Regions from separate parts of the Noviherbaspirillum sp. ST9 genome, predicted to be linked through region 1. Evidence: predicted binding sites of a transcription regulator. Region 1 holds the regulator's gene; each other region holds the start of a gene.
The links. The regulator sigma-54, encoded in region 1, starts transcription at its own class of promoters, with help from an activator protein. The targets are predictions, from matches to a motif close to TGGCANGNAANCTGCTTT.
Positions count from the first base shown of each region.

Region 2: the regulator sigma-54 is predicted to act here: its motif matches at 861-878, upstream of ACNOHI_RS20995 (ammonium transporter).
Region 3: the regulator sigma-54 is predicted to act here: its motif matches at 1,167-1,184, upstream of ACNOHI_RS01210 (TorF family putative porin).

Region 1 is NZ_JBLWFR010000004.1:503,152-505,420, reverse strand. Features, by position in the region: gene lptB (LPS export ABC transporter ATP-binding protein) at 1-133, shown strand, start outside; gene ACNOHI_RS11545 (RNA polymerase factor sigma-54) at 153-1,649, shown strand; gene hpf (ribosome hibernation-promoting factor, HPF/YfiA family) at 1,742-2,089, shown strand; gene ACNOHI_RS11535 (enoyl-CoA hydratase/isomerase family protein) at 2,243-2,269, shown strand, end outside.
Region 2 is NZ_JBLWFR010000009.1:193,792-196,060, forward strand. Features, by position in the region: gene aat (leucyl/phenylalanyl-tRNA--protein transferase) at 21-743, opposite strand; gene ACNOHI_RS20995 (ammonium transporter) at 929-2,131, shown strand.
Region 3 is NZ_JBLWFR010000001.1:262,584-264,852, forward strand. Features, by position in the region: gene ACNOHI_RS01200 (YifB family Mg chelatase-like AAA ATPase) at 1-757, opposite strand, end outside; gene ACNOHI_RS01205 (accessory factor UbiK family protein) at 761-1,003, opposite strand; gene ACNOHI_RS01210 (TorF family putative porin) at 1,241-1,969, shown strand; gene ACNOHI_RS01215 (P-II family nitrogen regulator) at 1,981-2,269, shown strand, end outside.

The DNA.
Region 1 (2,269 bases):
GGAGACCTTGGGCATTTGCGACAGAGCCTATATCATCAACCAGGGCTCAGTCCTGGCAAGCGGCCGTCCTGACGACATCATTGCAAACGAGTCGGTGCGGCGCGTGTATTTGGGTGAACACTTCCGGATGTGACGGAAGAAGACCAGAACGTATGAAACAGACACTCCAACTTCGAATCTCGCAACATCTGGCGCTGACGCCCCAGTTGCAACAGTCGATCCGCCTGCTGCAGCTGTCGACGCTCGAGCTGCACCAGGAGCTGGAACAGATCCTCTCGGACAACCCGATGCTGGAGCGGGTCGACGATCCCCTCGACCATTCCGTTCGCCTGCTTGCTGACGGCGCCATCAGCGCATCCCCGACGGCAAACGGCAGCACGACGGAAGCACCGGCAGCGGAAGGCAGCAGCAGCGCGTCTTCATCCGAAGAACCCGAAGGTGCGTTTGAAGGTGGCAACGCAGAGGGATCGGATGCCAGCTCCGGCGACAGCGACTGGAGTTTCGACGACGTCGCGCGCACCTCAAAGGCGCCCGAAGACGACGACGCACGCCCTCAGCTCGAGGCCCACGAAGTCACACTGCGCGAGCACCTGCTGGAGCAGATGCGCGTCACTGTGCGCGAGCATCGCGACCGCGCACTCGTCGAACTGATCATCGACGCGCTCAATGACAACGGCTACCTTGAAGAACCGCTCGAGGAAATCCACGCACGTCTGCCGGAAGAGCTCGGGATCGAACTCGAGGAACTCGCCGTCGCACTGAAACTGGTCCAGAGCTTTGAGCCCGCAGGCGTCGGTGCACGCAATGCATCCGAGTGTCTTGCAATCCAGATCCGTCGCTTTCCGAAAATTGCGCTCGTGACGCGCCGCCGCGCGCTGGACATCGTCGAAAATCATCTCGCCCTGTTCGCGCAGCGCGACTTCAACAAGCTGAAGAAGGCACTCGACTGCGACGAAGAAGACCTGCGTGAGGCGCAGGCGGTCATCCGCAGCTGCAATCCGCACCCCGGCGCGCTGTTTGCCTCGGATGCGTCCGATTACGTCGTCCCCGACGTCATTGTCAAGAAAACAAAGAACGGCTGGCAGGTTTTCCTCAACCATGACGTCATGCCGCGCCTGCGCGTGAATGCCCTCTACGCCAACATCCTCAAGCAGAGCAAGGGTGAGGGGTCGCTTACTTCGCAGCTGCAGGAAGCCAAGTGGCTGATCAAGAACATGCGCCAGCGCTTCGACACGATCCTGCGCGTCGCCCAGGCGATTGTCGACCGCCAACGCAATTTCTTCTCCCATGGCGCCGTCGCCATGCGCCCTCTTGTCTTGCGTGAAATTGCTGATACACTGGGTTTACACGAGAGTACTATTTCTCGTGTGACAACTCAAAAGTACATGCTGACCCCCCATGGCATGTTCGAGTTGAAGTACTTCTTCGGCAGCCACGTCGCCACAGAAGCGGGGGGCGAAGCTTCATCGACGGCAATCCGCGCGCTGATCAAACAATTGATAGGAGCAGAAGACCCCAAGAATCCATTCTCAGACAGCAAAATTGCGGATATGTTGGGGGAGCAAGGCATGGTCGTGGCACGACGTACCGTCGCGAAGTATCGCGAAGCCCTGAAAATCCCTCCAGTCAATCTGCGCAAATCCCTGTAGCTTTCGTGTTGTAGTGTAGTTGCTGTGTTCGGCGTAGCTCGACTACGCGGGCACGTGCGAACCTCCAGCGACGCCATCCATAGGAGCGCTGTATGAATCTTACAATCAGTGGACATCACCTCGAACTGACACCGGCCATCCGCGAATATACGGAAACCAAGCTGGAACGCATCATCCGCCATTTCGACCATGTCATTGATATCGCAGTCATCTTGGGTGTGGAAAAACCGTCAGAAAAGGAAAAGAGACAGAGAGCAGAAGTCAATCTGCGACTACGGGGCAACGTCATTCATGTCGAGAGTTTTGCGGAAGACCTGTACGCTGCCATCGACACATTGATTGACAAACTGGACCGTCAGGTACTGAAGTACAAGACAAAGATCCAGGACCACCAGCACGAATCGTTCAAGCGCATGCCGGACACATCGGCCGCTGCGTGACATTTCTCCGGCCCGTCAGGGCCATGACGATCAAGGGCGCATCAATGCGCCCTTTTTATTTGGCCGCCGCCACGCGGCGAATGTCGGGCGTGCGACTGCGAGCTTCTGGCATTGCCGATACAATGATCCGCTTCCCGTACTTACTTGCCGGCCATGACTGAATTCGTCCAGACCCATATC
Region 2 (2,269 bases), on a different contig from region 1:
CAGGGCTTTTGCAGCGCCGGTCAAAACAGGTTTTCCGGCTTCCACGCCGTGATGGGAGGAAGGGCGGTTGCCTGTCGCAAATGCCTGACGAAGTCCTTGCGCGGGATCGGTACGGCGCCGAGCGACGCGAGATGGCCGGTCTCCTGCTGGCAATCGATCAGGGTCACGCCATTCGCTCGCAGGAAGTGGACCAGCCAGGCGAGGGCGATTTTCGACGCATCCGTTACGCGCGCAAACATCGACTCGCCATAGAACATCCGGCCGATGCAGACGCCATACGCGCCCCCGACGAGTTGCCCGTCCAGCCATACCTCCGAAGAGTGTGCATAGCCTTGCCGGTGCAGCCCGACATAGCCGCGGACGATGTCGTCCGAAATCCAGGTGCCGGCGCCATCCTTGCGCGGCGAAGCGCACGCGCGCATCACCTCGTCGAACGCGGAGTCGAAGCGGACTTCCCACCTGCGGTCGGTCGACATGCTCCGTTGGACTTTCTTCAACGTTTTTTTCAGACTGTGCGAAATGGCGAAGCGTTCAGTAAACAGCACCATGCGCGGATCGGTGCTCCACCAGAGGATGGGCTGACCCTCCGAAAACCACGGAAAGATCCCGTGGCGATACGCCTCCAGCAAGCGCGCCGGCGACAGATCGGCACCGGCCGCCAATAGTCCGGGTGCGCCATCCTCTTCCGTCAATGCGCAGCTCACGTCCGGAAAGGGGGAGTCCGTCTCCAGCCAAGGAATCATCGTGTCTCCCCAAACTGGACGGCGAAAATGCACTGCAACGGTGCATTTTCGTTTATACCAACTATTGTCAAAAAAATTTCCACTTGTAAATCAAATAGTTGCCTGTTTGCACCAAAATGGAATAGATTTTGCTTCATGGATGAGCATTAAACCAATCTTGCACACTAACAGGGAGAGTGTTTTTCATGGATGCGCTTAAAAACGGTGCCGATGCCTTATTTATCCTGCTCGGCGCCATCATGATTCTTGCCATGCACGCCGGGTTCGCGTTTCTCGAGCTTGGCACCGTGCGCAAGAAGAACCAGGTCAATGCCTTGGTCAAAATCTTAGTCGATTTTGCCGTTTCAACGATTGCCTATTTCTTTATCGGCTACAGCATTGCCTACGGCGTCGACTTTTTCTCCGACGCCACGACGCTTGCCCAAAAGAATGGCTACGAGCTGGTCAAGTTCTTCTTCCTGCTGACGTTTGCAGCGGCGATTCCGGCCATCATCTCGGGCGGCATTGCCGAACGGGCGCGCTTCTATCCGCAGCTGGCCGCAACGGCGCTGCTGGTGGGCCTGGTCTATCCCTTCTTTGAAGGCATCGTCTGGAACCAGAAGTTTGGTATCCAGGCATGGCTGAAGGCAGCGTTCTCGGAAGAATTCCACGACTTCGCCGGCTCGGTGGTGGTGCATGCGGTCGGCGGCTGGGCCGCGTTGCCGGCGGTGCTGCTGCTCGGCGCACGCCGCGGGCGTTACTCGAAAGATGGCGCCATCGCCGCGCATCCGCCTTCAAACATTCCTTTCCTCGCCCTCGGCGCATGGATCCTGACCGTCGGCTGGTTCGGCTTCAACGTCATGAGTGCGCAGGCGCTGGACAAGATGAATGGCCTGGTCGCGCTCAACTCCCTGATGGCCATGGTCGGCGGTACGCTGGTGGCAGTACTGCTGGGCAAGAACGACCCCGGCTTTGCCTACAACGGCCCGCTCGCCGGCCTGGTCGCCGTGTGCGCGGGGTCGGACCTGATGCATCCCCTCGGTGCGTTGATTACCGGCGGCATTGCAGGCGCGATCTTTGTCTGGATGTTCACGCTAACGCAGAACAAGTGGAAAATCGACGACGTGCTCGGCGTGTGGCCGCTGCACGGCCTGTGCGGCGCATGGGGCGGACTTGCTGCCGGGATCTTCGGCCTGAAGGCGCTGGGCGGGATTGGCGGCGTGTCGTTCATGTCGCAGCTGATCGGTACACTCATGGGTCTGACGATTGCTGCGCTTGGCGGACTGGTCATCTACGGCCTGTTGAAGAAGCTCGTCGGCCTGCGTCTCGATCCGGAGCAGGAATTTGACGGCGCCGATCTGTCCATTCATCGCATCAGCGCCACCGCGGAGCGCGAGACGAGCTGGTAAGACGATAGATACGGGCGGTATTCGCAGGAGCAACGCTTCCTCCTGGAATACCGCCCCGGTTTTCCCTCTGCAAACTCCTTCCCTGACCATCGGTCATCCGGCCGCGGGAATTTTCCCGGCCGGAACATGCCGTCGTTA
Region 3 (2,269 bases), on a different contig from region 1:
CGAGCGCCTCCTCGTCTGTCATCGGCGGCAGGATGCCGGGGAAGCGCGCCGCGAGCATGGATTTTCCGGTTCCCGGCGGGCCGACCATGAGGACACTGTGGCCGCCTGTTGCCGCCACTTCAAGTGCCCGCTTCGCCTGGGCCTGACCTTTGACGTCGGCAAAATCGGGGTACGCCGGCCGCATCGGGTTTGCTGCAGGGCGGTACCGGGAAAGCCTTGTTTCTTGCGACATTGCCGCAAAGTGGGCACATACCTGCAGCAAGGTGTCAGCCGGGAAAATGGTGGCATCACGGACGAGCGCGGCTTCTTCCGCATTGGCGCGCGGCAGGATAAATGCGCGCTGCTTGCCGGAATTGCCTGCCGCACGGTGCATCGCATAGGTCATGGCAAGGGCGCCGCGGATCGGACGCAATTCGCCGGAGAGCGACAGTTCGCCGGCGAACTCGTATTTATCCAGGTCGTCGGCCGGCATCTGGCCAGACGCAGCGAGAATGCCCAAGGCAATGGGGAGGTCGAAGCGCCCGGATTCCTTCGGCAGGTCAGCCGGGGCCAAATTGACGGTGATACGTCGTGCAGGAAATTCGAAGCAGGCGTTTTGCAGCGCGGCGCGCACCCGGTCCTTGGATTCCTTGACCTCGGTTTCGGGGAGGCCAACGATGGTGAAGGATGGCAGGCCGTTCGCGAGATGGACTTCTACTGTCACCTCCGGCGCGTGCATGCCGGCAAGGGCCCGGCTTTTCAGAACGGCCAGGCTCATCGATCAGGGTTTCTTCAACTGTGCTTCCAGTTCCGCCACGCGGGCTTCCAGTGCATCGAGCTTGGCGCGGGTCTTTGCCAGTACCTGGCTCTGGATATCGAATTCTTCGCGCGTCACCAGGTCCAGCCGGGAAAAGCCTTGCGTCAGCATGGCCTTGACGTTGCGCTCGATGTCTTTCGCCGGCGAATTTTCGATTGCCTGGCTGATCTTTGCCTGGAGATCGTTGAAGAAATTTGTCTTGTCCATAATCAATCCTAAGATGAAAAAGCCGCACTTCAGTGGTGCGCGCAAAAGTGGTGCGCATCACCTTGGTGCGAACTTCGTGGTGCACTGCCTTAAAAAGGTGTGAGCAGTCCACGAGCAAAGCACGAAATTATAAAAATGATAACGCATCTGCGCGGTAAACCGGTGGCATGAGTCCTGCTAAGTAGTTGGAAAAATGCAATTCGCCCATTTTTCCAACGCCATCAAAAGGGAAACGCCATGAAAAAAATTATTCTTGCCGCTGCCATCGCCGCCGCCTTCACGGGCAGCCTTGCACAGGCCCAGGACAAGAAGCCGGATCATGAAGTCAGCTTCAACGCATCGGTGGTGAGTGACTACCGCTATCGCGGCATCTCCCAGACCCGTCTGAAGCCGGCCCTGCAGGGTGGCGCAGACTACGTTAACAACCCAACCGGATTCTACGCCGGTACGTGGTTGTCCACCATCAAGTGGATCAAGGATGTCCCGGGCGGCGACGCCAGCATTGAATGGGATATCTACGCCGGCAAGCGCGGCGAGATCGTCGACGGCGTTTCCTATGACCTGGGTGTCCTGCGTTACCAGTACCCGTCCAACAACCTGAGCCCGAGCGCCAACACCACCGAGATCTACGGTCAGCTCGGCTACGGCCCGGCCTATATCAAGTATTCGCACTCGCTGACCAACCTGTTCGGCTTCGTCGACAGCAAGCGCAGTGGCTACCTCGACATCGGGGCTAACGTCGAAATCGGCGAAGGCCTGACCCTGAACCTGCACGCCGGCCACCAGAAGGTGAAGAACAACTCGCCGTTCAGCTACACCGACTGGAAGGTTGGCGTGACCAAGGACTTCGGCATCGCGACCGGCGCTCTGGCACTCATCGGTACCGATACCGACAACTACGTTGGCCCGAACGGCAAGAACCTGGGCAAGAACAGCCTGGTCCTGTCAGTCGCCAAGACTTTCTAAGCGAGGAAATCATGAAACTGATCACTGCGATCATCAAACCCTTCAAGCTCGATGAAGTGCGTGAAGCCCTCTCGGCGATCGGTGTCCAGGGCATTACGGTCACGGAAGTAAAGGGCTTCGGGCGCCAGAAAGGCCACACCGAGCTGTATCGTGGCGCCGAATATGTGGTCGACTTCCTGCCCAAGACCAAGATCGAAGCTGCCGTGGATGACGCCATCGTTGACCGCGCCATCGAAGCGATCGAGAGCTCGGCCCGCACCGGAAAGATCGGCGACGGCAAGATCTTCGTGTTCGACTTGC